DNA from 2 places in the Glutamicibacter sp. NPDC087831 genome. Region 2 is predicted to be linked to the other one. Evidence: predicted binding sites of a transcription regulator. Region 2 holds the regulator's gene; the other holds the start of a gene.
What was found. Region 2 encodes LexA, which represses DNA repair genes until DNA is damaged. Its sites were predicted from a motif close to TCGAACANNTGTTCGA; they were not measured.

Region 1: the regulator LexA is predicted to act here: its motif matches at 12,884-12,899, upstream of ACIOJF_RS07735 (4-hydroxyphenylacetate 3-hydroxylase N-terminal domain-containing protein).

The regions. Positions count from the first base shown of each region.
Region 1 is NZ_JBIUVH010000002.1:263,937-278,406, forward strand. It holds gene ACIOJF_RS07680 (FAD-dependent monooxygenase) at 1-31, opposite strand, end outside; gene ACIOJF_RS07685 (fumarylacetoacetate hydrolase family protein) at 82-972, opposite strand; gene ACIOJF_RS07690 (VOC family protein) at 993-1,877, opposite strand; gene ACIOJF_RS07695 (carboxylesterase family protein) at 2,025-3,395, opposite strand; gene ACIOJF_RS07700 (flavin-containing monooxygenase) at 3,398-5,380, opposite strand; gene ACIOJF_RS07705 (GntR family transcriptional regulator) at 5,516-6,226, shown strand; gene ACIOJF_RS07710 (hypothetical protein) at 6,320-6,988, opposite strand; gene ACIOJF_RS07715 (FAD-binding oxidoreductase) at 7,215-8,780, opposite strand; gene ACIOJF_RS07720 (LysR family transcriptional regulator) at 8,880-9,818, shown strand; gene ACIOJF_RS07725 (NtaA/DmoA family FMN-dependent monooxygenase) at 9,822-11,150, opposite strand; gene ACIOJF_RS07730 (MFS transporter) at 11,319-12,689, opposite strand; gene ACIOJF_RS07735 (4-hydroxyphenylacetate 3-hydroxylase N-terminal domain-containing protein) at 12,937-14,433, shown strand; gene ACIOJF_RS07740 (MmgE/PrpD family protein) at 14,449-14,470, shown strand, end outside.
Region 2 is NZ_JBIUVH010000003.1:418,894-433,363, forward strand. It holds gene hflX (GTPase HflX) at 1-139, shown strand, start outside; gene ACIOJF_RS12740 (ATP-dependent DNA helicase) at 132-2,129, shown strand; gene ACIOJF_RS12745 (glycoside hydrolase family 76 protein) at 2,235-3,314, shown strand; gene lexA (transcriptional repressor LexA) at 3,371-4,090, opposite strand; gene ACIOJF_RS12755 (LysM peptidoglycan-binding domain-containing protein) at 4,349-4,702, shown strand; gene ACIOJF_RS12760 (histidinol-phosphate transaminase) at 4,784-5,890, shown strand; gene hisB (imidazoleglycerol-phosphate dehydratase HisB) at 5,913-6,533, shown strand; gene hisH (imidazole glycerol phosphate synthase subunit HisH) at 6,534-7,169, shown strand; gene ACIOJF_RS12775 (hypothetical protein) at 7,172-7,321, shown strand; gene priA (bifunctional 1-(5-phosphoribosyl)-5-((5-phosphoribosylamino)methylideneamino)imidazole-4-carboxamide isomerase/phosphoribosylanthranilate isomerase PriA) at 7,349-8,086, shown strand; gene ACIOJF_RS12785 (SseB family protein) at 8,308-9,189, shown strand; gene ACIOJF_RS12790 (MFS transporter) at 9,231-10,568, shown strand; gene ACIOJF_RS12795 (GNAT family N-acetyltransferase) at 10,565-11,116, opposite strand; gene ACIOJF_RS12800 (DUF1844 domain-containing protein) at 11,214-11,579, opposite strand; gene infC (translation initiation factor IF-3) at 11,910-12,560, shown strand; gene rpmI (50S ribosomal protein L35) at 12,726-12,920, shown strand; gene rplT (50S ribosomal protein L20) at 13,025-13,675, shown strand; gene ACIOJF_RS12820 (RNA methyltransferase) at 13,787-14,470, shown strand, end outside.

The DNA.
Region 1 (14,470 bases), on a different contig from region 2:
CCAGGACGTCGATTTCATGAGACTGTGCCACTGCCCGCTACTTCCTTTGTGCTTCGTGTATTAACAGTGCGCGGCTGCGCGTCAGGCGGTGGCGCCGGCGGTGGCCTGTGCGCCGGCCAGCAGCGTAGCCTCGTCGGCCACGGTGTTGCGCAGGATGCCCAGGCCGGTGATCTCGACCTCGACGACGTCGCCGTGGTTGATCAGGCCCTCTGGACCGTAGAACAGGCCCACTCCGCCCGGGGTGCCGGTGACGATCACGTCGCCCGGGTTCAGCTGGGTGAAGCCGGTGACGTAGTTGATCAGGGTGGGGATGTCGAAGACCAGGTTGGATACCGGGGCGTTCTGGCGCACTTCGCCGTTCACGCGGGTTTCCAGTACGGCGGTGGTGATGTCGCCCAGATCGGCTGCGGGAACCAGGTACGGTCCGAAGCCGCCGGTGCCCGGGAAGTTCTTGCCCGGGATCCACTGGCTGGCGGCCTTCTGCCAGTCGCGCACCGAGAAGTCGTTGTAGCAGGCGTAGCCGGCGATGTGGTCCCAGGCGTCTTCCTTCTCCACGTGGAAGGCTTCCTTGGAGATGACCAGGGCCATTTCGCCCTCGTAGTCGAACTTGGTGGTGGAAGTCGGCTTGACCGCAGGAGCCAGGTGGCCCATCTGCGAGTCGGCGAAGCGGGTGAAGACGGTCGGTGCGGTCTGCCCGGTCTTGCCCGACTCTTCCTGGTGGGCCAGGTAGTTCACGCCGATGCAGATGATCTTGCCCGGGTTGGTCACCGAGGGCAGGAAGTCGATCTCGGCCTCGGCAATGGTTGGCGCGCCGGACAGGTCCAGCTGGGTGCCGAAGATGCCCTTTTCGATCGCGTCGCGGGTATTGGCGGCCAGGTTCTTGCCGGTGGGGCCCAAGTCGTAGACGGTGCCGTCGATGGACACGCCCCAGGTTTCGGTGCCGTCAGCTGCCTTGAAGGATACGTACTGCATGGTGGTGCCTTTCGGGTGTTCTAGATGAAGGTTTTCAGTTCGGTGACAGTGGGAATGCCGAAGGTGCGGAAGTCCTCGGTGCGGCGGTTGGACCACATGTTCCACCAGTTCTCGTCTTCGCCCCAGACAATGGGATCGCGCTCATCGTCGTAGATCTGCTCCAAATCGGTGTAGAGCTCCACGACCGCGCCGGAGGTTTCCACGTAGTAGGCGGCGATGTTGTGGCCGGCGCCGTGGCGGACCGGGCCCCAGATCAGTTCGCGGCCGGCCGCGCCCAGGCGGTCGCCGAGCTTGGCGAGGTCGCCGATCGACTGGACCTGCCAGGCGTGGTGGTGGAAGGTGCCCTGGCCCTTGATCAGCGCGATGCCGTGGTGATCCGGGTTGCAGCGCATGAAGTAGGCGAAGTCATCCCCGATGACATCCGAGAGGCGGAAGTCGAAGATCCGGCGCAAAAATTCCATCATGCCGCGCACGTCGCGCGGGTGGAAATTGATGTGGCCGTAGCGGTCCGGGCCGAAGGAAAGCAGGCCGCGGTCGTTGTGCTGCATGCCGGTGTAGACCTCGAAGATCCAGCCTTCGGGGCCGATGAACGAGAAACCGTCCTGCACGCCGGCGGAGAGCGGGGTTTCGGAGACGATTCTGAAGTTCTCGTTAGCTACGCGCTTGCGGATCTCGCGCAGCGCGTCGCCGTTCTGCGCGATCAGGCCCAGGGAGTGGATGCCGTTGACTTCGGACTCGACGTAGGTCAGCTCGTGGTGCACTGAGTTCGCTGCGAGGTAGGCCTCGTTGCCGGTGCGTTCGGTGACGCGCAGGCCGAGCAGCTGCGTGGCGTCGAAGATGGATCCTTCGATGTCATTGGTCTGGATGGACACGTGGCCCATTTCCCTGATTAATCCCCAAGCCATGGTGGATCCCTTCTGTAGACGATAAAAATATTATGATCTAGATAATTAGATTATTCACATTAAGTTAGATTGTCTAGTGTTTTCGGAAAAAGACTCGCGCGCCTGCCCGAGCAGACCTGCTGGTCCGCAAGAACAGGCGCGCAAAGACTAGGCCAAGACCGGGCGTCTGGTGCTGAACTGACGCTGAATTTCGCGCTTGATCAGGCCTGTTTCCCCCAGTGCTGTCAGCGATTGAGCACCCTTCTGATGCACAGCAAGAGCGTTATTATCGCTGGTAGCTGCGGTTCCCAGGCGGATAAATGACCCTAGGGCATCACCCAGAACCTTCGCCGTTTGCTCGAAGAGCTCATCGGCCACGCCATCGAGCATCGGGGCATCCTGCCAGTGCTCGCGGTTGCCAAAGAGGAACGGCAGCTCTAAGCAGTGGGCCGAACCAGCGTGAGGCAACGGGGAGCGAACTTCGAAGCCCAGGAGCTGCACCTGGATGCCGGCAGCGGCTGCCGCATCGGCCAATTCCACGGCATAGAGTTGAATCTGGTGCAGGCTCATCGCCCTAACCATGAGTGACTTGGCCGTTGCTTGCGGTTCTGCGGCAATCAGTGCGTCGAAGACTTCTTGCGGTTCATTGAAGTTCCCTGCAATAAACCCGCGCACACTATCGAGGGTGAATGCCTGCTCGGGGGCCATGCCAATGAAGGCACTTGCCTCATCGGCGGTGTAGGACAGCAATAGCTGCTTCACATGCAGGCGTTCGACTGCCCGCGCGGTATCAAAAAGATCCGCCGGAACGGACTCATCGGCACTCGGGTAGAGGCCCAAGCCGCGCCCGGCCCAAGCCTGGGCCAGTGCTGTGCCGGCAGCCAAGAGCTGCTCGGAGCTGGCCTCGGCCAAGGCGGTGCCATTAAGCGCTTGGGCCATCACCGCATTGCGTTCCTGCGCCTGGGTTTCACCCATCGGAGGCTGGAAGGACAGCGAACCAACGTAGAGCCTGTCGAACAGTCCACGGGCTGCCTCAAGCTGGGCCAATGCGAAGGCCCAGAAGGCACCTGCGGACTGGCCTGCCAGGGTGACTTCCTGCGGGTTGCCACCGAGCTCAGCAATATTGCGCTGTACCCATTCGAGGGCCAAGAGCAGTTCTTCGGGCGGCGTATTCCCGCCGCCCACCTGCTGGTTGTGGGCCAGCAATCCGATGCGGTAGTTGACCACGGCCACCACGCAGTTCTGCTTCTCGGCAAAGTCCTGCGCGTCGTACCAGCGCACGGTGCCGGCGCCGGAAACGAAGCCGCCGCCGGGAAGGAAAACCATCACCGGAAGGTCCTTGGCATCCTGCGGAGCAAAGACTGCAACCTGGAAAGCATCCTCGGACTGGGGCAGTTCCTGCAGGGCAGGGCCCAGCAGCCAGTCGAGCGAACCTGGGGCCTGCGGGAAAATTGCCGGCTGCGCTGCGGTGAGTCCGGTGGCTTCACTGGGGTTGCCGAAGCGCCCGGCGCTGCGCTGCGCGTAGCTGTAAACCCCCATGCCTAGCCGATTTCCGTGTACTGCGACTGGTCGACCGCGCGGGTGATGTTCCAGTACTCGACGATCGGGTAAGGCCAGATCTGCGAGACGCGGCCGAACTTGTTCTTGTACCAGGTGTGCACCTCGGGGTGGCCCCAGGCCTTCTGCGCGTTGGCGGCATCGAGATCCGCCACGAACGCATCGAGCACCTCCTGCTTCAGGTCCAGTGCCTTCAGATCCTTCTCCAGCACAATGTTCAGTGCATCCAGGATGTAGGTCAGGCCGTACTCGATCATCGAGAACAGCGAGCCGTTGACCACATGCCCGGTATTCGGTCCGGAAACGATGAACAGGTTCGGGAAACCCGGCACGGTGGCCCCGGCAAAGGCGGTGGCGTTGCCGCCCCAGTATTCGTGGATGTCCTTGCCCTCGCGGCCGGTGATGCGCAGCGGCTCGAGGAATTCGGAAGCCTGGAAGCCGGTGGCGTAGATGATGACGTCCAGCTCGTGCAGGGTGCCGTCGCCATCGATGATCCCGGCCTCGGTCATTTCGCTCATGCCCGAGGTGACCAGGGTGGTCTGCGGCTTCTTCAGGCTCTTGGCCCACACGCCGTTATCGCGCAGCATGCGCTTGCCGCCCACGATGTAGTCCGGGGTGACCTTGGCCAGCAGGTCCGGGCGATCGGCGTACTGCTCCTTGAGCATCTCGGTCAGCTGCTGGCGCACGCTCTCGTTGACCGCGGACACTGAACCTTCCTTGGTCCAGTTAGGATCCGCGGCGGTGGTGTGCTGGCGGCCCTCGACGCCCAGCCAGTGCTGCCAGAAGCGCAGCCACTGGCCGTACTGCGGCAGGTGCTCGACTAGCCAGGTCACCGATTCGGGCATGTCCTCGTAGTAGAACGGGGTAGGCAGCATCCAAGGGGAGGAGCGCTGGAAGATCTTGAGCTCTTCGACCTCGTCCACGATGGCTGGGACGATCTGGTAGGCGCTGGCGCCGGTGCCGATGACGGCAACTTTCTTGCCCTTCAAATCGATGCCCGGCTTCCATTCGGCCGAATGCACGTGGATGCCGGCGAACGTGTCGTGGCCCGGGGTATCGGGGAACTTCGGGCGGTCCAGCTGGCCGACGGCGGTCAGGACGGTATTGAAGCGGCGTTCCTGGACTTCGCCGCCGTCCACGATCATGGACAGTACCCAGCGTCCGTCTTCTTCATCCCAGGTAGCCGAAAGCACCTCGGTGCCCATCTGGATGTTCTGCGTGATGCCGCCGCGTTCTGCGACGTCGCGGGTGTACTTGTGGATCTCGGGGCCTTCGGAGAACTGCTGGGGCCAGTCATCGCGCTGCGCGAAGGAGAATGAATAGGCGTAGTTGGGGGTATCGAGGCGCACGCCCGGATAGGTGTTCTTCCACCAGGTACCGCCCACTTCGTGGCCCTTCTCGAAGACGGTGTAGTCCAAACCGGCCTGCTTCAGGCGGTAGGCGGCAGCCATGCCGGCCACGCCCGAGCCGATGACGGCCACGGTGAAGTCGCGGGTGGGAGCAACCTGTTCCTTGGTGAAGGCCGGTGCGCCGCTCACTTCGGGAACCAATGCCATGTCGTGCTTGAGCATCTGGTGGTAATCGGTGGTGGCCTGGTTGGTGATCCAGTCCAGGATCGTGGTGGCCTGCTCGTCGTCCAGGGTCTCCACTGAGGTGATTTTTTCATCGCGGATCCGGCGCAGTGCTTCGAAGGCCAATTCGCGGGCCGCTTCCTGAGCTGCGGCGTCCATGCCGCCGTGCGGCTGGCCCACGGTATCAACCGGCGGCTGCGGTGGACGCAGCTCATCACGAAGGATCGAGTAATCGCCGGTTGCCGCGGCCAGGGCCACCATCAGTGGCGGCAGGTCGGTGCTTGCAACGATCTTGCGCAGCTGCTCGTCGCTTTCGGTGATAGCAGAGTAGTTTGCGCGCCAGTACAGGTCATCTACCTGTTTGGTGGCGGCGGTCTCGATCAGTGATTCGCTCATTGGTTACTCCTAGCAAGTCTTTTCGGGCCGTGCGCGACAGGGCCGGCAGGCGCGTGATGTAACCAGTGTCACCTCTTGGTTATGCATAAGTCAACTAAAAATGTATTCTTTGCCGACTTTGGTATGATTTGTGTCATGGCGAAACGCACCGATTCAGAGACGATGTCAAAGCACATCCGCGACACCCTGCGCACCGATATCCTGGATGGGCGCTGGGAACCAGGTGCCCGGCTGCAGCTCACGCATCTTTCTGAGCATTACGAAACCTCGAGTACGGTCATTCGCGAAGCGTTGACCCGGCTGGTGGGGGACAAGCTAGTCACCCTTCGCCCTAACAAGGGATTCTTCGTCCCCGAGCTGTCGCTGGCAGAACTGACCGACATTGTGGAGATGCGTTGCGTCAACGAGCAGCTGGCGATCTCGCTGGGCTTCGAGCGTGCACCGTTGGAGTGGGAGAGCGAGCTGATGGCCGCGCACCACACCCTGGAGCGCACCCCGCGCCGTTCGGACGAAGACCCGGATAATCACACCCCGGCATGGAATCACGCGCACCAGAACTTCCATGACAAGCTCGTAGAGGCCTGTGGTGTTCCGCTGCTCACCGAGGTGACTCGCACCCTGTCTGATTTGATTCAGCTCTACGGGCGCTGGGCCGGGCCGGCAACTCGCGACGCCAAGCGCGATCTGGATAAGGAGCACCGCGACATCCTGAACGCCGCATTGGATCGCGATGCCGACTTGGCGGGGCAGCTGTTGCGCGCCCACTACGAAACCACGCTCAGCGCGGTGAAAAATGGCGGCGAGGTGGGCTTGGCCTGCTTGCCGCACGTCAAGCTGCTCAAGTAGCCAGAACCTTCACGGCAAGTCCGCACCCGGGTCGGGATGGGCGGATCTGCGAGCCTGTTTTGCGGCGCCTCCGCGGCAACCCAGCTTCAGACGTCAGAATCGCGATTTTCGCGTGGGAATGCGCCTGTTCGAGAAACTGGAGCGCAAGGATTCTACGGCTTGGAGAGCCTGGCCTTCGCCGGTTCCGATGTTTTCTTCAACCCAAGTGAAGTAGCGATGGGCTTCATTCAGGATTCCAGGAATGAAGTCGCTGGGGTCAACGCGGTGCTTCAGCTGGTTCACAGTGAAAAGCGTCGACCGTCCCCTCGCTTCCAGGCGAAGTGGTACGGGCTGGCCTGGAAACAGCCGTTCAGCCGAACCCGTTTGCAGGTACTCCTCGACAAGTTCAATCAACTCGAACCAGATTCCCGTCACTTCACCCCACAGCTCGCCCGGAATCAAAACGATCCCGTGGTACGACAGGGAGAGGAAACCTTCACTGCCGTACGGGTTTCTGTTCAATCGATCCCGCCAAATGCCGGCGGCGCGTTCAGGCTCCTGGAACATGCTCACCAGGTAGTTTTCGGGATGCGCGACGAAATCGTCGAGGTCCGTCACCGTGTGCGGAACCAAGATATACGGTTCGCTCTGTACGGCTTGCTCTTTCATCTCACCTTGATTCGTGCCGAGGGCCGGAATGGATGGCTCGGCCCCATGCTGGCGAGCAATTGGTGCGTGGCGTTGTTCCCGTTGCCATACGTTGCATTCGCTGGCTTGTCCCACTGGTTTTCAGTCTACTTTGCTCCTGCTTGATAGGGGGCAGGCACTGGATTGCGAGCGTCATTGGCGGTCAGGCTTGTCGAGTTGCCACCTGTTCTATCCGAATTGCGCCCACTACCCTGTCCTGCCAGCTCCGCTGGGATATTATCGGGATACGGCCTGCATCTTGGCAAGAAATCCTCTTGCCGCTGGTGCGGCAAGGGGATTGTTGCGGCTCAAGCGCCAATGCCTAGCTCTGGACGCTTGAACGATCCTCGCGGAAGCGTGCAGGCCAGACGCCCTGCTTGCCCGGGGCCAGGACGCCCGCTGGATCCAGCGCATCCTTGATTTTCTCCTGCAGGCGGCGTGCTGCGTTGCCGTTGAAATCGAAGCCGTCGGCAATGCGGTCCATGTAGTCCACGTGGCTGCGGTACGGTGCGTAGCCGCGGGCGCGGGCAGCATCGAGCAGCTCGGAGTACAGGGCGCGCGCACGGGTGAGCATCTCTTCGTTGCCGCGCTCGAAGAAGATCATCGTCACATGAACCATATGGCGCGGATACAGGTGGTACCCGATGTACAGGTCGAATCCGTGCTTCTCGTAGAGCTTCTTGGCTTCCTGGTAGAACTCGGCCACCAGTTCGCCACGAGCCGGGATGATCGGCGCAGCGTCGATGTGTCCGCCGTTTTCGGCGGCCCAGCCCACGGTGGACAGCGGCTTCAAGGTCGGGACGCCTGCCATCTGGGTGCGGTCCTGGGTGGCGATGTCCTCATGCTGCAAGGCCAGGCCCTCTTCGCCCGAGTAGAACCGGGCGTCAACGCGGGCACCGGGGATCACGCTGATCCGGTCCTTGACGATCTGCAGTCGGCGTTCGCATAGTTCACGGTCGCCGTAGAAAGCGAACTTGCAGTTCCACTGGCCAATACCGAATTCCTGGCGCATTTCTTCCAGGCGCCAGTCCGGAATGGAGCCTTCGCCGTCCCAGAAGTCGGCACGGGATCCGCGCATGGTCGCGGCGCGGACGACGTTGCCGCACAGCGCGTTGTTCTGGATGATTTCCTCGCGGCGCAGAGCCGTGAGGATGTCGATCAGCTGCGGCAGGTGCGCCTCGTCATCGACGAAAATATCGCCATTGACGTAGGTGTGCGGTGCTGGCATCAGCCACAGGCCGACCTGGGTAACCACTCCGTAGTTGGACTGGGTGAACAGCCCATCCAAGGTCGGGCCGAAGCCTCCCTGGAAGATCGGGCCCAGCTCGGTGCCGTCCATCGCTCCCATGCCGGTGCGGACCAGGTCGCCATCGGGCATGACTACTTCCATGCCGCACAGGGACTTCACGTGGTCGCCCAGCGGGGTCATGCCGTAGCCGCGGTCGAGCATATTGCCCATCACCGAGCCCCAGCCCAGCGCCGGCACCGACATCCACACCTTCAGGCCGCGTTCCTTGATGTATTCGAAGAGGTCGAAGAAGGTGACGCCGGGCTCCACCACGGCGTAGCACAGGCGGTCATCTACGGTGATGATGCGGTTCATGCGGCTCAGGTCCAGCGCCACCATGCCGGTATCGCGTGGCTCCGGGCCGCCGTAGCCCAGATTCTTGCCACAGGAGAAGGTCCACAACGCGACCTCGTGCTCGGTGGCCAATTTGACGATGCCTTGGACTTCTTGGGTGTTGGCCGGGCGGACACCGGGCCACGGGGCACGGCCCGGGTTCAACGGGTAGGGATCAAGATAGCCCTCGGAATCTCCCAAGGGAACAACGTTTTCTGCGCCAACGATTTCCTTGGCTGCCCGAAGAAATTCTTCACGACGATCCATGATTCACCCTTCTACTGGCCACCGGCTAGCGCCGCGGCCTCACTGTCTTAATCTAAAAATCTTGTTTTGTTTGCGGTCATCATCAATAAGCTTGATGTCATGAGCCTTGTGTCCCACCCGCAGCTGACCTTGCGCCAGCTCTGGCATTTCGTTGTCGCTGCCGAAGCCGGAACCATGGCCGAAGCCGCCCGGCGACTGCACCTCGCGCCCTCGGCGATCTCCATGTCCATCGCCGAACTCGAGCGCATCGTCGGTGCCGAGCTGGCCGTCAAGCGCCGGGCCAAGGGGCTGACGCTGACCGCGAGTGGCAAGACGGTGCTGCTCCAGGCCCGCGAGCTGCTTGACCGGGCCCATGATCTGGAGACCATGGGGCAAGGAACCCGCGAAGAGCTTGCCGGCCCGCTGACAGTTGGCTGCTTCATGCCCTTGGGCCCGGTCATCATTCCTCCGATGCTCAGCGCCTTCGCCCAGCAATGCCCGAAAGTGGAGGTCGATTTCCTGGAGGGGTTCCACCAGGAAATGCAGGATGCACTGCTGGATGGTTCCATCGATGTCGCCTTCCTCTACGGATCGGAGATCTCCCCGGCCCTGCGTTCGGCCACCGTGGCGATAGCCGAAGCACAGATACTGCTGCCTTCGGGGCATCCGCTGGCGGGCAACCCCTCGGTGTCGCTTCGTGAAATTGCCGAGGAGCCGCTGGTCCTCTTCGAATCCGAGCCGATCACCCAGCGCATTCTCGGCCTGTACCAGGGCAGCGGGCTGGAACCGATGATCCGGCACCGCTCGCGTTCCTATGCGACCGTGCGCTCGCTGGTCAGTACCGGCCGCGGGGTGGCTGTGCTGTTCCAGCAGCCGGCCCTGGAAGCACCCTATGAAGAGCTGAACGTGGTGCTCAAGCCGCTGAAACTCGATGACGAAAATATCGCCGTGGTTCCGGTTTCGGTGGCTTGGCCCCGCAGTTCGCGGCTGAACTCCCGTGCCCAAGCCTGGGTGGAAGTCGCCGCGGAACTCTTCGAGAATGCGGGCCGGCGCAGCTAGCGGCTAGACGCGCGTGCGGATCGAGGACGGGTAGGACAATCCGAAGTTATTCCGCAGGGTGGTGCCCTCGTATTCGGTGCGGAAGTAGCCACGATTCTGCAATTCAGGGATCAGCTTGTCGCAGATGAGCTTGAAGCCGCCTGGGTTGAACGGGGCGTTCAGGTTGAAGCCGTCGCAGGCCTTGGAATCGAACCAGTCGATCATGCGGTCTGCCACTGCCGAGGCGGTGCCGGCCATCCACTGGTGTCCGGTGGAGCGGGCCAGGTCAACGATCAGCTCGCGCAGGGTCATGCCCTGGTCCACCGACTTGCGGCGGTAGATCTGGTAGCGCGAACCCAGGGCGGGGTCATCGGAGAACCACTCGGCGGGAATCTTCTCGTTGAAGTCCAGCGAGGACAGATCCATCTTCAGATCGGCACCCACCTGCACGCGGCCGTTTTCCAGGTGGATGTGGTTGGCCAGTTCCTCGGCCAGCTCATCTGCTTCGGCCTGGGTGTCGCCGAGGATCGGCAGGATGCCCGGGATGATCTTGATGTCGTTGGGGTTGCGGCCCTTGGCAGCCGCCATCGCCTTGAACTTGGCGTAAAACTCCACCGATGGTTCCTTCAGCGGCTGCGCGGTGTAGATGCCATCGGCCACCGAGGAGCCCAGTTCCATGCCTGGTCCCGAGGAGCCGGCCTGCACCAGCACCGGGCGGCCTTGCGGGCTGCGCGGCATGTTGATCGGGCCCTGCACCTTGAAGAATTCGCCCTCATGGTTGATCGGATGGATCTTGTCGGTGTCCACGTACCATGCCGACTCCTTGTCGTTGGTGACGGCGTCGTCTTCCCACGAATCCCACAACTGGTTGGCTACCTCGACGAACTCGGTGGCGCGGCGGTAGCGGGTGGCCGGATCCGGCGCGCAGTCCATGCCGAAGTTCTGGAAACCATCGGAGCTGGTCACGATGTTCCACCCGGCGCGGCCACCTGACATGTGGTCCAGTCCGGCCATCTGGCGGGCCAGGTTGTAAGGCTCCGAGAAGGAAGTGGAAACGGTTCCGATCAGGCCAATGTTCTTGGTGCGTGCTGCCAGTGCGGAAAGTACCGAGATCGGCTCGTAGAAGCCGTTCATCTTAATATCGCCGCGCATTACGGTGTTGGCATGGACGATGTCGCCGAAGAAGATGGCGTCCAGCTTGGCGTCTTCAGCCATCTTGGTCAGGTCGTAGACGAATTCCAGGTTGGCCAGCTCTTCGGAGCGCGAGCCATCCATGCGCCACGAATCCTTGTGGTAGCCAGCGGGGAGCATGAAGGTCGTGAGCACCATGTGCTGGGGGTTCTTGGGAGTCATTGAAACTCATCCTTTCCTGCGGATGTGACGGGAAGCACTGAGTCCATGGTTTCAAGAGTCTCTAAAGTCGTAAATGGAGAACTTTTGCGCCATAGCGTTCAGAAAAATTGATGTTTGGTGTTAAAAGCTGGTCCGCGTATCAACTGATACGCGGACCGGTGCCGGGGTTCAGGCGTTCAGCTTTGCGTTGGACGGCGCTGACGCGGCTGCCTTGGGAGGCAGGGCGGCGCCTTCCGGGCTGATGCGGATGGCGACCAGTCCGACGATCAGGATTGCCACCCAGAAGATGCCTACGGCGGTGATGCCGAAGCTGACGGCCAGCGCGGTGCAGATCATCGGGGTGAAGCCGGCCCCAAGGGTCGAGGAGCCCTGGTAGGCCAGTGAGGCGCCGGTGTAGCGGACATCAGCTGGGAACAGCTCGGAGATGTAGGCGCCGATCGGTCCGGCCAGGATGCCCTGGATGACGCCGTTGCCGACGATGACTGCAACTGCGAAGCCCCAGCCGGTGCCGTTGCTCATCAGGAAGACTGCCGGGAAGGCCCAGAGGATGCCGGCGGTGCCGCCGATGGTCAGGATCATCTTCCGGCCGTACTTGTCCGAGAGCTTGGCGGCCAGCAGGCAGATCACGATGGTGACCATGGCCGCGTAGCCCTTGGTGTTCAGCACAAAGGAGCGGTCCACGCCCTGGGCCGCTGCTTCGGAAACGCCCCACGAAGTCAGCACGCCCTGGCAGGTGTAGAAGCCAAGGGAAGCGATCAGGGTGATGATGACGGTGCGCGAATGGTTCTTCAGCACCAGCGAGATAGGAGTCTTGCGCTCCTGCTTGCGCTCGGCGGCCTTGGCATCCAGCTCCTGGAAGACCGGAGTTTCTGCGACCTTCAGGCGGATCACCATGCCGATGATGATCAGGACTGCCGAGAAGATGAACGGAATGCGCCAGCCCCATTCCAGGAACGCATCACCGGTGGAGAAGGAGATGAAGGAAACCAGGAAGGTGGCCAGCAGGCCACCGGCCGGTGCGCCGGCGTTAGCGAAGGAAGCTGCGAAACCGCGCTTGGAAGCGGGTGCATGTTCCAGGGCCATCAGGGTGGCGCCGCCCCATTCGCCGCCAACTGCGACTCCCTGGACCACGCGGAGCAAGACCAGGATGACCGGGGCAGCTGCGCCAATGGTTGCGGTAGTCGGCAATAGGCCAATGGCAACGGTGGCTACGCCCATCATCATCATGGAAAGCACCAGCATCTTCTTGCGGCCAAGGCGGTCGCCGAAGTGGCCGAAGACAATGCCGCCCAGCGGGCGGGCAATGTATCCGACGGCCAAGGTGCCGAAGGAGGCGAAGAGTGCCAAGCCCGGGCTCAGGTTGCCGAAGAAGACCTTGTCGAAAATCAGCGACGCCGCAGTGGCGTACAAGATGAAGTCGTAGTACTCGATGACGCTGCCCAAGAAGCTGGATCCGAGAATGCGGCGCAAATCCTTGGTGTTGAGGGAGTCGCTTGGCTCCATTGCCGGCACTGGCTGGTTCTGTTGCGAGTCGGACACGTCGAGAACCCTTCCTGATCGCTGATGTGACTTAAGCCATAGTGGCTCATTTCACTAACCTTGTCCACTTTTTACGCATTTTAAGACGGATAATATTTTCTTTGGCCCTTGAAAACCGCGTAATCTTGCGGGTTTGGAAAAATTCTTCGGCCCAGAGCTTGATCTGGGTCACATGAGTTATATAAACTGATGCACAGAATATATTTTTGAACCCGCTCAGCGGGACGCCCGATAAGGAGCAGCGAAGATGAGTGCACGCACTGGAGAGCAGTACCTGGCAGGGCTCAAGGATTCCCGCGAGGTCTGGCTGGGCGATCAGCGCATTGACGTTACCGAGCACCCGGCATTTGCCGGCTCGATCAACGGCATGGCCGCCTACTTCGACTACCAGCACAAGTACGCCGATGACTGCCTGATGAACGACGAACAGACTGGCGAACAGCACAACGTCTCCCTGCTGCGTCCCAAGAACGCAGAAGACATCGCCCGCCGCCACCGCGCGTTCGACCGCCTGGCCCGCTACTCCAATGGCATGCTCGGCCGCACCCCCGACTACGTCAACGTGGTGCTCGCCGGCCACGCCTCGCGCCCGGACATCTTCGCCAAGTCCGGCGACCCGGTCTACTACGAGCGTCTGGAGAACTACTGGCGCCATGTGCAGGAAAACGACCTGGCGCTGACCCACACCATCGTGCACGCGGCCATCGACAAGTCGGTTGGCGAACTGCAGGGCATCAATGAAGAGCTGACCTTGCGCGTGGTGGACCGCACCGCTGAAGGCCTGATCGTGCGCGGCGCGAAGATGCTCGCCACCCTGGGCCCGATCGCCGACGAGCTCTATGTCTACCCGGCGGTGCCCATCCAGAAGGGCTACGAGGAATACGCGCTGTCCTTCGCGATCCCGGTCGCCACCAGCGGCGTGGTCTCGGTCTGCCGCGACCACTACGGCGTGGACCAGCCGGTAGTGGACAAGCCGTTCTCCTCGCGCTTCGACGAGCAGGATGCGGTCATCATCTTCGACGACGTGCTGGTCCCTTGGGATCGCGTGTTCATCGACGGCCAGCTCGATGTCTACAATTCCCTGAACGCCGGCACCGCCACCGGCAACACCCAGCAGCAGACCGCCATCCGCGCCTCGGTGAAGCTGGAGTTCGCCTACGACCTGTGCGTGCAGATGGCCAAGGTCACCGCCACCGACAACAAGCCGGACACCGCATCGATGCTCGGCGAGATCTATTCCTACCTGCGCATCGCCCGCGCCGTGATCCACTCGGCCGAGGTCAACGCGTCCGAATGTGGCGGCGGGGCGTTCTTCTGCCACGACGACATCTCCGCGCTGCGCACCATGATGCCCATCTGGATGGCCCGCGTGAACGACATCATCAAGTCCATGGGCAGCCACAACCTGCTGGCCACCCCGACCGCGGCCTCCTTCGAGGACCCGCGCCTGGGCCCACTGCTCAAGAAGTACCTGCCGGGAGCCAACGGCATCGCGCCGGAGGAACGCGCCAAGATCTTCCGCACCGCTTGGGACTTCGCCGGATCCGCCCTGGGCAGCCGCATCGAACTGTACGAGCGCTTCTACCTGGGGTCGGTCAGCCGTGCCCGCGGGCTGGATCACCGCAAGGCGCAGATGAAGGGCGAGACCGGTGCCTTCGAGGCGATGTTCGCCGAGGTGGGCATCAGCCCGGTGATCGCCGAGCAGGCCGCACTGGACCTGGACGCCGCGGCAACGCGCGCCTAGGGAAGCAGGAAAATCATGGCTAACCCGACGCCCGATG
Region 2 (14,470 bases):
GGGGGATTTGATCGCCAAGCTGCACCAGAGCGAATCCGAGATCCTGGAAAGCGAACACCTGGAGGAGGGCACCCGGCTGATCGTCAAGGTGCGCGATTCCTTTGCTGCAGAGTTGGAGACCTTCAACCTTCATGGATAAGCAAGAGCAGGCCCTGGGGCTCCTGGAGGCCGCGGTCACTTCCATGGGCGGCGCCATGCGCACCGGCCAGCAGGAAATGGTCAAGCACGTGGTCAGCGCGTTGGAAGACGAAAAGCATTTGCTGGTGCAGGCCGGTACCGGAACGGGCAAGTCCATGGGCTACCTGATTCCGGCACTGGCCCACGCGCAAACCAGCGCCAAGCCAGTGATCGTCTCCACCGCGACATTGGCGCTGCAATCGCAGATTGTCGGCCGTGACGTACCGCGATTACTCGACTCGCTCAAGGGCAAGCTCTCGCGCCCGATGGATGTCGCGCTGCTCAAGGGGCGCTCGAACTACCTGTGCCAGTACAAGCTCGGCGGCGGATACCCGGATGACGAAGGCACTCTTTTTTCCATGGACGAGCCGGCAATACCTGCCGGCACCACTTACTCGCCGCTGGCTAGCGAAGTAATGAAACTGCGTGAATGGGCCGAAGAGACCGACACGGGTGACCGCGATGAACTGGTGCCCGGGGTTAGTGACAAGGCTTGGAAGCAGGTCTCGGTTTCGGCCATGGAGTGCCTCGGCTCGCAGAAGTGCCCGATGGCGGACGAATGCTTCTCGGAAATGGCGCGTGCCCGTGCCGCCGAGTCCGACGTGGTCATTACGAACCATGCGTTGCTGGCGGTTTCGGCCTTCGAGGGGCTTTCGGTTCTCCCGGACTTCGAAGTCGCGATCATCGATGAGGCCCACGAACTGCAAGATCGCGTGACCAGCTCGGTTTCGGGCGCGCTCTCCTCGCGCATGGTGCTTACCGCCGCTGGCGGTGCCAAGCGCCATTGCGGTATCAATGCGGATGAGATGGTCAAGGCCGCAAACCGCCTGGAAAAGTCGTTGACCGGGTTGCCGACAGGCTTGCTGGAACATGGTCTGCGCGAAGACATGGGCATTGCCCTGAACGACATCGTGGAGCAGGCCCGGCTGGCTCTGGCGCTGTCCAAGCCCGAAGCCAATGCACCGGCCGATGGCGGCCGCCAGACTGCCCGCTCCCAGCTGCAGGCAGTGATGGATGATGCGATTCGCATGCTCGAATCCGAAGAACGCCGCGAGGTCCTGTACACCACCCGTCCGCGGGAGTTTGTCGAAGGCCGGGGCTACGTCGAGGCCGATGAGAGCCAGCCTGCAACCTTGAACGTGGCACCGTTGTCGGTGGCCGGCAAGTTGCGCGAGGGCCTCTTCGACGGGCGCACGGTCGTATTGACCAGCGCCACCTTGGCCATTGGCTCGCAGTTCGACTCGGTAGCAGGCTCCTTGGGCCTGATGGGCGCCGGCGCTCCATCATGGACCGGCGTAGATGTTGGCAGCCCTTTCGATTACCCCAAGCAGGGCATCCTCTACGTGGCCAAGCACCTGCCCAAGCCAGGACGCCAACTGGCGGCGGAGACGCTGGATGAGATCGAAGATCTCATCAAGGCCTCCGGTGGCGGCGCCTTGGCGCTGTTCACTTCCAAGCGTTCCGCCGAGGAAGCGGCAAGCATCTTGCGCGAGCGCCTGGACGTGGAAATCTTGTGCCAGGGTGAAGCCAGCATGAAGTCGCTGGTCGAACAGTTCAGCAGCGAACGCGACACCTGCCTGTTTGGAACCATGACCTTGTGGCAGGGCGTGGACGTGCCAGGCGATTCTTGCCGGCTGGTCATCATCGACAAGATTCCTTTCCCGCGCCCGGATGATCCTATCTCCAAGGCCCGTTCCGAGGACGTGGCCAAGCATGGCGGAAATGGCTTCATGCAGGTTGCCGCCACCCATGCGGCGATTCGCCTGGCCCAGGGTGCTGGGCGCTTGATTCGTTCGGTCGGGGATAAGGGCGTTGTGGCGATCCTTGATTCGCGCATGGCCACGGCGCGGTACGGCAGCTTCTTGAAAGCTACCCTGCCGCCGATGTGGCCGACTGTCGATAAGAAGGTCATCACTGGTGTTCTCAAGCGATTGAACCCGGGCGGGAAATAGCCGCGGCCAGAATATGAACTTGAGCTGTCCTTCGGGACAGCTCAAGTTCTTTAACCGGTACCAGCATGATGCTTCCAGATGCACTAAGGTCTGTGACAAGAACTGATGAAGCTCGAATCGGAAGGCACCATGGAGTCCATGCAGGAATTGGCGCACCAAGCCGCGATCGACACCCACCAGCGGTTCGGGCATCGCCTCATGGGGTTGCCCGGAACGTGGATTGGACAGAGCTACAGCAAAGCGCATCGGTTGCGCGACGGAAGCATGCTCAGCAATCTCAATGGTTTCGCGCACCCGCTTGCGGAGTGGAACTATTGGTGGCAGGCGCACTATCTGGATGCCATCATCGATGAGGGCCGATCGTACTGGGACGAAGGCAACGAACACCGGGCGCGCGAAGCGCTTGCCCGGGCCAACGGCCTATTGCGCGGCATTCGAATTCGAAACTTCGGGATCTTGCCCAACTACTTCTTCGACGACATGGCTTGGCTTGCCCTGGCCAGCGGCCGCCTGTCAGAGTTCACGCAGCTGGTGACGGGACACAGGAGCCGTCCTGCCGAGGCGGCAGTTCGGACGCTGGGACGGCAGCTCCATGCCGGCATGGATGGGGTGCTGGACGGCGGCCTGCACTGGTCCAGAAAGCGGGATTTCAAGAACACGCCAGCCAACGCGCCGGCGGCACTGTTCTTTGCCCGTACCGGGGAGAAAGAGACCGCGCGAGAGCTTCTCCAGTGGCTGGAAAAGAATCTGTTCAGCGTGGAGCGAGGACTGTATCTGGACGGACTTCGGTTGACCACGCAGGGACACGCCGTGGAACCAGCGGTCTACACCTATAACCAGGGCCTGGTGCTCGGGGCATTGCTTGAGCTTGGCGAGCCTGCTGATCTGGCTCACGCTAAAGTACTGATCGATGCCACCACGAAATCGCTGTCAACTGCTGCCGGGGTCCTCTCGTTCAACAGCGGGGGAGACGGCAACCTGTTCGCGGGGATACTCTGCCGATATCTGGCCCTCGCCGGTAATGATGGCCGTTTGGAAGCCCGGAGCCGGGAGCAGGCCAGGAGGCTGGTCATGGCAACGGCGCGCCATCTGGCTGACCAGGAACCACGCCGGCTTTCGGCGGCAATCCAACGCTGGATGATCTTCTCGGCGGCCGCTCAATTCGAGTTGAACGCCGGCCAATAGCGGGTTAAACGAGAATTGCGCTGGTGCCAAGCACCAGCGCAATGACCGTACGTATTCTAGAGCGAGCGCATCACCGAGACGACGCGTCCCATGATCGTTGCGGCATCACCCAAAATTGGTTCGTAGCGCGAGTTCTGCGGAAGCAGCCAGGTATGCCCGTCACGCTGCCGGAAAGTCTTTACCGTGGCTTCTTCATCGAGCAGGGCAGCTACGATGTCGCCGTTGTCCGCCGTCTGCTGGCGGCGGACAACTACCCAGTCGCCATCGCAAATCGCAGCGTCAACCATTGAATCGCCGGAAACCTTGAGCATGAACAGTTCGCCGTGGCCTACGAGCTGACGAGGCAACGAGAAAACATCTTCGACGGACTGTTCGGCAAGGATCGGACCGCCGGCAGCGATACGGCCAACCAGGGGAACCATGGTGGTGTCAGCGGAAGTGCTCAATTCAATGATCTTGGCGTCTTCGCTGGCATCTGGCTCGACCGGCTTCGAAACTTCGGCCTTCTCGGCGTCTTCGGCCAGCTGCAGAGGCAGCAGGATTTCCATTGCGCGCGGACGGCGTGGATCTCGACGGATATAGCCGAGCTTTTCCAGCTGGCTCAGCTGGTGGGTGACGCTCGAAAGGCTCTTGAGCCCTACTGCGTCACCAATCTCACGCATCGATGGTGGATAACCGTTCTTGCCGATTGACCGCTGGATCGTCTCCAGGATCTTCTTTTGGCGAATCGTCAGCGAACGTGCATTCGATCGGGGAGTGCGTTGTGAAGCTGACATGAGATTTTGCCTTCCCTAGCAATCATTCGAAAGTTCGTAAGTCCAAACTGTCGGCGCTAGATGGTGAGATGTTTTCATTGCTCGTCTACTTCGAAATCTTAGTAGATAAGCGAGCTTCTTTCAAAGATTTGTTCGAAAACTTCTGGACAAGTTCCGCAAACCTCTGTTAGAACAGATATACGAGGTTCGAACAAGTTTTCGAATCTACGCTTTCGAATACAAATTCGCATCACTTGAATTTCTTGAGGAGACAAAGTCATGGCAACCGTCGCACTTGACTCAAATCAGACCCAGGCACCACTGAAGATCCGCATCAACCGTCGCGGATGGGCCGTGCTTGTGGGTATGCCCATTTTCGCACTCACCATCGCCGCAGCTTTCTTCATCTCCATGTTTGCCTCTGACGCGCATGCCGCAGCCGATACTCCTGTTGGAGTCGGAACCGTTGATGTCACCGTTATTCCAGGGGATACGCTGTGGAGCCTGGCCCGGGATTACGCCACCGGTTACGACGTGACCTCGGCAGTGGGCCACATCGCCGAACTCAATGCCCTGACCGGCAGCGAAATCCAGGTTGGCGAAACCTTGTCGATTCCGGTCCTTGCCGGCTAGCTTCCCCAGCCTGCTTCGAGTTTGTTACCTGTGGCCGTAGCGGATTCACCGGCAGGCGCGCTGCGCACGTAGACTTGATGCGTGAATGACCGCAGTGAACTTTTGAGTCAGCTGCCCTTGCGTGAGAATCTCCGCGGGCTATCCCCTTATGGCGCACCACAAATTGACGTGCCCATCCAGCTGAACGTCAACGAGAACACCCATCCGTTGCCACCGACAGTCGTCGATGCCATTGCACAAGAGGTGGCCAAGGCGGCGGCAATGTTGAACCGGTATCCGGACCGCGAGTTCACCGAGCTTCGCGAACTCCTAGCCGATTACCTCGGCCACTCGCTCACCAAGGACAATATCTGGGCCGCTAACGGTTCCAATGAAATCCTGCAGCAAATCCTGCAAGCCTTTGGCGGCCCCGGCCGTGCCGTGATGAGCTTCGGCCCAACCTACTCCATGTACCCGCTGCTTGCCAGTGGTACTGACACGAAATATATCGCCGGTGAACGCGCCGCAGATTTCACGTTGTCCGCCGATTCCGCAGCCGCACAGGTTCGCGAGCACAAGCCGAACATCGTTTTCCTCTGCTCTCCGAATAACCCCACCGGCACGGCCCTTGGCCTGGACGTCATCACCGCGGTATATGAAGCCATGAGCGAGCATAACGGCATGGTGATCGTGGATGAGGCGTACGCCGAGTTCTCCTTGGCCAGCACCACCTCGGCGCTGAGCCTGCTCGAAGGCCGCCAGCGGCTGATTGTCTCGCGCACCATGTCCAAGGCTTTCGCCCTGGCCGGTGCGCGCGTAGGCTACCTGGCCGCTGCGCCAGAAGTCACCGATGCCATCCGCTTGGTGCGACTGCCGTACCACCTGTCGGCAGTGACCCAGGCAACCGCCATCGCGGCCTTGAAGAACATCGAGTTGCTGTTGGCCCAGGTCGAGGACATCAAGTCCCAGCGGGACCGCATCGTCGCGCGCCTGAAGGAACTTGGCCTCAAGCCATCGGTCTCCGACTCCAACTTCGTCTTCTTCGGTGGCGTCGAAGACCCCCACAAGATTTGGGAAGGCCTGTTGGAAGCCGGCATCATCATCCGCGACAATGGAATCCCGGGAACCTTGCGTGTTACGGCAGGAACCGAATCGGAAACCACAGCCTTCTTGGAACGACTTGCCGAACTGCTCGGCTCGCAGAAGTAATCAAAGACAAGCGAAGGAAGACATGTCTGCCGAATTGATTGGCGCACGTCGCGCCCGCATGGAACGCGTGACCAGCGAATCGTCCGTATTCGTTGAACTGGACCTCGATGGCACCGGTGTCTCTGAGATCAGCACCTCGGTGCCGTTCTACGACCACATGCTGACTGCGCTATCCAAGCATTCGCTCATCGATCTCACCGTGCGTGCAACCGGCGATACCCACATCGACGTTCACCACACCGTCGAGGACACCGCGATCACCATTGGCGAAGTACTGCGCGTGGCACTGGGCAACAAGGCCGGCATCCGCCGCTTCGGCACCTCCTACGCTCCACTGGACGAAGCCCTGTCCCGTTCGGTAGTCGATGTGTCGGGCCGGCCATACCTCGTGCACTCCGGCGAGCCTGCGGGCCAGGAATACCACCTGATCGGTGGTCACTTCACCGGTTCGATGACCCGTCACGTCTTCGAAGCCATCACTTTCCACGCACAGATCTGTGCTCACATCGAGGTGCTCTCGGGTCGCGACCCGCACCACATCGTTGAAGCGCAGTTCAAGTCCTTCGCGCGCGCATTGCGCGAAGCGGTAGAGCGCGATGAGCGCATGGGCGACAAGATCCCATCCACGAAGGGTGCACTGTAAGTGGAAAAGAAAACAGTAGTTGTCCTGGATTATGGGTCCGGCAACGTCCGCTCCGCTGTGCGCGCTTTGGAAGCCGCCGGCGCCGAAGTGGAACTGACCGCAGATCCGAAGAAGATCGTGGCCGCCGACGGCCTGGTAGTCCCCGGTGTTGGCGCCTACGCCTCGGTCATGGAGCAGCTGGCCAAAACCGGTTCCCTGCGTTGGATCGGTCGCCGCATTGCCGGGGGCCTGCCGGTTTTGGGTATCTGCGTGGGACACCAGGTCTTCTTTGAAGAAGGCGTGGAACACGGTGTGAAAACCGAAGGCATTGGCGAATGGCCGGGCAAGGTTGAACGCCTGCAGTCAGATGTCATCCCGCACATGGGCTGGAACACGGTACGCCCGCCGGAGGGATCCAAGCTGTTCGCCGGCATCGAGGGTGAACGATTCTACTTCGTGCACTCCTACGCTGTTCAGAAGTGGGAATTCGACGTAACGCAGCCAGCGATGACCCCGCCACAGGTGACCTGGTCGACGCACGGAACGCCCTTCGTGGCCGCCGTCGAGAACGGCCCGCTATCGGCAGTGCAGTTCCACCCGGAGAAGTCCGGGGACGCTGGCGCGCAGCTGCTTCGCAATTGGTTGGGGACGCTCTAGGCATGTGGACCCTTATTCTGGGCGTTGTCGGGGCCTTCCTGATTGGCGGAGCCATTTCGCTGAAGAGCCAGAAGGCCCATATCTCATGGATCATCGCGCTGTGGGTACTTGCAGGCCTGAGCCTGATCGCAGCCTGGTCCTTGACCTACTAATCACATTACTTCTTCACTAAGGACATCATGAGCGAGCAACCAATCCTCGAACTTTTGCCTGCAGTAGATATCGCTGGCGGACAGGCAGTGCGCCTGGTCCAGGGCGAAGCCGGTTCCGAGACCGGATACGGCGACCCGCTGGAAGCTGCGCTCTCCTGGCAGAATGCCGGCGCTGAATGGCTGCACCTGGTCGACCTGGACGCAGCCTTTGACCGTGGCAGCAATGTTGAGATTGTCCAGCGCATTGCCAAGGAACTGGATATCAAGGTCGAGCTCTCCGGCGGTATCCGCGATGACGCTTCACTTGACCGGGCCCTGGAATTCGGTGCTACCCGCGTCAACCTCGGAACCGCCGCGCTGGAGAACCCGGAATGGACCAAGCAGGCCATTGCCCGCCACGGCGACAAGATCGCCGTGGGCATGGACGTGCGCGGAACCACCTTGTCCGGCCACGGCTGGACCAAGGACGGAGGCGACCTGTGGGATGTTCTGGCCCGCCTCGAAGATGCCGGATGCGCCCGTTACGTCGTCACCGACGTGACCAAGGACGGCACCCTGCGCGGACCGAACGTTGAACTATTGCGCGAAATCGCTGCCAAGACCAGCAAGCCGATTGTCGCCTCGGGCGGCATCTCCTCGCTCGAAGACCTCCGGGTCTTGCGCGAGCTGGTTCCAGAAGGCATCGAAGGAGCCATCATGGGCAAGGCGCTGTACTCGGGCCAATTCACCTTGCAAGAAGCGCTCGATGTAGCAGGTCGCCGCTAGGCCCCATGCTGCAGCAGGGAAAGACGATTCAGGAGCTCGCGCTTTTGAATCGTCTTTTTTTATTCGTGAAAGCGGATCCCGGTCTTTCCCTCCTCGGGCCCGCGACTGCGCGCAGGTGCTGGGAAAGAAATCTGAAATCATCGGATAGGGGTGTCCAAGCTCATGACTGCAGTTTTGAAACTTCCCTCCAACAACCCCGAAACCACCGATAGCATGGAGCTATGAGTACCGAGCAACCTGAATCTGCACCCAAACGCCACCTGCCGGGACATATTGTCGCTGCACTGGCGCAGGCAGGCTCTAGCACCGACTCTGCCGGTCAGGACTGGGAAGGCCGGGACCTGAGCGGTGAAGGCAACCCCCTGCATAATTTCGACAAGGACGACGGCAAGGCCGACGCCAACGTCGTTGCCGCACTGGCGGCCTTGCGCGATGGCAGCGCAGGGGAGGGCGAGGTGCATAAATCCTTGTCCGAGGCACGCGTTTTCGTTGCGGTGGTAGCCCAGCTCGGCGAAGAAGCCATGACGGAACACGGCTTCGCATCCGACAAGGAAGCCGATATGGCGCTGGTGAAAATCAAGGCTCCAGATGGCCGCATGGCCCTGCCGATCTTCACGACCGTCGAACGATTGCAGGCTTGGCACAAGGAAGCTCGACCAGTGGCGGTTTACGCCCCGCGGGCGGCCCTCTCGGCAGTCAGCGAGGAATGCCAGCTGCTGGTACTCGATCCCGGAAGCGAATTCACCTTCGTGCTTCGACGACCGGGGGTCTGGAACCTGGCCAAGCAGATCGACTGGATTCCGAGTTATCAGAACCAGCAGATCGCCAACGTGGTGCAGGATGCAACCGAAGGCTTTGGCCAGTTGCAGACCGTCAAGGTTGCCCCGGGCAGGGGAGTCGGCTCACGCAGCAAGGACGGGCAAGTGGTCCTTGGCGGAGGTCCCGGACCGGAACTGAACTTGCAGTTTGTTTTTGCTCCCGGAACGAGCGAGAACGACGCTCGCGAGACGACTCGCGCAATCCACGGACGTTTGTCCCAAAACACCGAATTCGCTGAAGCAGTGGATTCCCTCGAACTCAGTTTGCACAGCGCGCCGAACTAAACCGGCGGGCTCCTTTCGACCAGACAAGGAACTTTCCGGGCATGAAAAGCTATTGGCAGATTTTGCGTCAACCGCAGATCTCACTTTTGTTGCTGATTGGCATGATTGCCCGACTTCCGCACTCCGCATTGAGCATGCTGCTGCTCCTGCATCTGGTGAACAACCTCGGCCAATCCTGGGTTTCGGCCGGTCTGGTCACGGCCGTCATGACCTTGGGCATCGCCATTGGCGCCCCGTGGCGCGGTGCCCGCGTAGATGTCTGGGGATTGCGCCGCGCGATGATCCCATCGGTGATCGTCGAAACACTCGTCTGGTGCACGGTGCCGCATGTTCCACTGGTCTGGGTGTACCCGCTGGCCTTCATCGGCGGACTCTTCGCGCTACCGGTCTTCTCAGTGGTGCGTACCGCGCTGGGCATCATGACCACCGGCGAACAACGCCGTACCGCCTTCGCCTTGGATGCCACCGCCACCGAACTGGTGTTCATCGTCGGACCTGCAAGCGCCGGCATTGTCGCCACCCAGATCAGCAGCGTCATTGGATTGAGCGTCATCGGCGTGACCTCGACGGTTGCCGGGTTGGCGCTGATGATCCTGAATCCGCCAACGCGCAGCGATGATCCCAAGGCGATCGCCTCGCGGGCCAACGTGCACGAGGAACGCTTGGGGGCGGAGGCCAGCTTCATTGCGGCCGCGCCGATGGGTGTACCCGAAGTCGAGGGCGAGCTGATCGCAGCCGGCATGAAGTCTGCCCGCGCCCGCATCAAGCAGCGTGGTCGCAACTTCAAGAACCGTTTCAACTGGGTCAGCGCTTCGGTCCTGGCAGTATTCATTGCCGCGGCCGGAGCAGGCATGCTGCTCACCGGCACAGAAGTGGCCATCGTGGCCGAATTGGATGCGTCGGCGCAGAGCCACCAGCTGGGTCTGGTGTTCTTCTTCTGGTGCGGAGCTTCGCTGGTCGGCGGCCTGATCTACGGGTCGATGAAGCGGGTTATTTCTCCACTGGTGCTGCTGCTGAGCATGGCCGTGCTGACGATCCCCATGTACTTCGCGTGGGATACCTGGTCATTGGCGCTGTTCTCCGCACTCCCCGGCTTCCTGTGCGCGCCGACGCTGTCGGCGGCCTCTGAGTGGCTCACCGACTTGGTGGCCGAAAAGCGTCGCGGCGAAGCCATGGGCTGGTATGGCTCTGCGATGACCGCTGGCACCGCGTTGGGATCGCCGATCACCGGCATATTCGTCGACAACCTCGGACCCGCCCCGGCCTTCCTTGGCATCGGCGCCATGGCTGCAGTGGTCGTGGTGATTGCCTTGATTGCGCAGCAGATCCGCCGCCGCGTTCGCCGCGCCCGCCGCCGTCGCCTGGAAACGATCGCCTAGGCTCTTGGAGTCGCCCTGAGCCGCGAGTACATGTACATGTCCCTGCGTGCGGTGCCCACCTGTTCCCAGCTGCGCAGCAAGCCTTCACGCTGGAAGCCGCACGCTTCAGCGGCCCGCCACGACCCCTCGTTCCACGGCTCCACGTAGAGTTCGATCCGGTCGATTCCCGGATGCTCCAATGCCCAGGCGCCGAGCGCAGCCAACGCGTGCTTGGCAATGCCGCGCCTGCGGTGCTCCGGTGCGATCCAATACCCGATGCTGGCCCTGCCGTGGTCGGCATTGCGCAGCCACAAGCCGATTTGCCCAACGGCACAATCCGTGGCCGTTTCGGCTATGGCAAATGAATACCCGCTGCCCTCGGCCACCCGGCGGTGCTGGCGCTCGATGAATGCCGCATAGCCGGCTTCAGTTCCTTGCGCCGGGACCGTGGTGATTTGCGTAATGTAGGGGTCCGTGGAGGCCTGCCTCACGGCAGGAATGTCGCTGGGCTGGAAGGGGCGGAGCCGGAAAGCGCCGGCGTCGATCACTGGTTGTTCCAGCATCTGCATGATTCCAACCTAGCTTGGTGATCCGAACAACAATGGACCCGTTTCCCTGGGGAAACGAGTCCATGATGTTAATCTCTTAAAATTCAGCCAATATTACCTAGTTGACCGGTCCGGTGAACTTCTCGCCCGGGCCCTTGCCTGGTGCATCCGGGATGATTGAAGCTTCGCGGAAGGCCAGCTGCAGGCTGCGCAGGCCGTCACGCAAAGGCGCTGCGTGCTGCGAGCCGATCTCAGGCGCACCGGCGGTGACTAGGCCTGCCAGTGCGGTGATCAGCTTGCGGGCCTCATCGAGATCCTTCAGCTCATTGGCATCTTCGCCCTCTGCAAGTCCGCACTTGACTGCTGCTGCACTCATCAGGTGGACGGCGGCCGTGGTGATGATTTCAACGGCTGCAACTTCTGCGATATCGCGCACCTGCTGGTCGACAGCGTGCTGGTGCGAGTTGGTGTCTTCGTTAGTCATACTGCTAAGCTTGTCACAGACCGACTCGATGCCGGTACTTCTCGCAGTTCTCCAGCTAGCACTGGATGTGGGATTCGTACTAGTATTGAGCCATGCAAGTGGAGGCCAACTCCCACCCGCTGTCGCCGTTTCCAGGCTTCCGGGTATTTCGGCAGGATTGCAGCAATGCATTCCCCAAGCGCTTACGCAGGAGCAATCCCGTGTTCGGCTTTGTCGTTCTTTTTGGCCTTCGCCTGCAATCGCAGACGGGGGCCTTCTTTGTTTGCGGTCATGGATTACGAATTTCAGGAGTGACACATCAGCGATCCACGCATTAATGAGCGCATTCGCGTGCCAGAGGTACGTCTCGTCGGCCCTAATGGCGAGCAGGTAGGCATCGTCCGTATCGAGGACGCGCTTCGTCTTGCTCTCGAGTCCGATCTGGACTTGGTCGAGGTGGCACCCAGCGCCAAGCCTCCAGTGTGCAAATTGATGGATTTCGGCAAGTACAAGTACGAAGCCGCTGTCAAGGCTCGCGAAGCTCGTAAGAACCAGACCAACACGGTCTTGAAGGAAGTCCGCTTCCGCCTGAAGATCGACACCCACGACTACGAGACCAAGGTCGGCCACGCACTGCGCTTCCTGGGCGCCGGCGACAAGGTCAAGGCCATGATCCAGTTCCGTGGTCGTGAGCAGCAGCGTCCAGAGATGGGCATTCGCTTGCTTGAAAAGTTTGCAGCAGACGTCGCCGAAGTTGGAATCATTGAGTCCAGCCCGCGCATCGATGGCCGAAACATGGTCATGGTTGTTGGTCCGCTGAAGAACAAGGCAGAGGCTCGCCGCGAACAGCAGCAGAAGTCGGGTGGCCGCAGCGCGGCCAAGCGCAAGATCCGCACCGACGCTCCGGCTGAGACCGAGGGCCAGAATGTCGCAGCTTCCATGGATGATGAAGCCCGCGCCAAGTTGGAGCAGGCACGTCAGGCAGCTGAAGGCGACGCCTAGCCAAGCCTGTTGGGCTTTCGAGCCCGTCACCGTTCACGGTGAAGGATCTTCTTCCGGGAAGGTCCAACTACAAGAGAACAACAGCGGTCACCTTTATCGGGGCCCGCTTCGGATGATCCCCACCCGGTGCTTTACCGGGTGGAGCACGTAAGGAGAACGGCAGCTATGCCGAAGTTCAAGACTCACAGTGGCGCCAAGAAGCGCTTCAAGCTCACCGGTAGCGGTAAGCTCGCTCGCCAGCAGGCCAACCGTCGCCACTACCTGGAGCACAAGTCCTCGCGCGTTACCCGTCGCCTGGCTTCTGACCAGATCGTCGCTAAGGCCGATGTAAAGACCATCAAGCGGATGCTGGGCCTCTAAGCTCTCCCTTTCGCAATACGGGGAAGCAATACCCCACCACCCATAGATTTCACCCATCCCGCAAAATCGCGGGCACTGGGGAACTGACTTGAAGGAGTACACACGTGGCACGTGTGAAGCGGGCAGTAAACGCCCACAAGAAGCGTCGCGTCGTTCTGGAACGCGCAAAGGGTTACCGCGGTCAGCGTTCGCGCCTGTACCGTAAGGCCAAGGAGCAGCTGCTCCACTCGTTCGTTTACAGCTTCAACGACCGCCGTAAGCGCAAGGGCGACTTCCGCCGCCTGTGGATCCAGCGCATCAACGCTGCATCCCGCGCCAACGGCATGACCTACAACCGTCTGATCCAGGGCCTGAAGGCTGCTCAGATCGAGGTTGACCGTCGTATGCTCGCAGAGCTGGCTGTTTCGGACTCGAACGCTTTCGCTACCCTGGTAAAGCTTGCCAAGGATGCACTTCCAGCTGACGTCAACGCCCCAAAGGCTGCCGCTGCTGAGGTTGCTGCACCTAAGGCTGCCAAGGCTCCAAAGGCTGCTGCCAAGTCCGTCGAGGGCGAAGGCGTAGTCAAGGCCGTTGAAGGCGAAGACGCACCTGAGGGCTTCATCATCAAGGGCAACGCCGGCTCGAACAAGTACCACGTTCCAGGCTCGACCTGGTACGACCAGACCGAAGCCGAGTTCTGGTTCAACTCCATCGAAGCTGCCAAGGCTGCAGGCTTCGAACCAGCTGGCGGCGAATCCCGTCAGCAGATGAAGTAAATCTCTTCTCCCTTTGAGCTGAGGCTCAGGTAGGACAGATCACACCGAAGGGTGGGTCCCGCGCACAGCGCGGACCCGCCCTTTGCGTGTTTCTACCGGTATTCTCGAGACATGAGCAGTTTTCCTCCAGAAGTGATGTCCAATCCACGCGCCGAACGAGTCAAGGCCATCGCGCGTCTGGCCAAGAGCAAGGGGCGCGAAGCCACCGGCGAATACCTCGTTGAGGGCCCGCAGGCGGTACGCGAAGCACTCAAGGCCCATCTGGAGGACGACAACCTGGTCCAGGGCGTCTATGTTGTCGGCGGCTTTCTGGAGAGCCACGAAGAATTCGTGCAGCTGCTCGATAGCGCCAAGGTTCCAACCCGCATCGTCACCGGCGAAGTGCTGCACGCCATGGCTGACACCCAGACCCCGCAGGGCATTCTTGCCGTGGTCGCCATGTCCCAGCCGCAGCTGAGCGAGGTGCTGGACACCAAGCCGAAGCTGATCGCCGTGCTCTGCCGCATCCAGGACCCGGGCAATGCCGGCACCATCCTGCGTGCCGCCGATGCCGCCGGAGCCGATGCGGTGATCCTGACCAAGGGCAGCGTGGATATCTACAACCCGAAGGCCGTGCGCTCCACCGCCGGCTCGCTGTTCCACGTACCGGTGCTGAACAACATCGAATTCGACCACCTGGTCGCCGCCGCGAAGACCACCGGAAGCCAGATCCTGGCCGCCGACGGCTATGCTGCCCACAACCTGGACACCCTGCAGGATGCCGCCGTGCTGCGTGCAAGCCAGCCAGGCACCGAA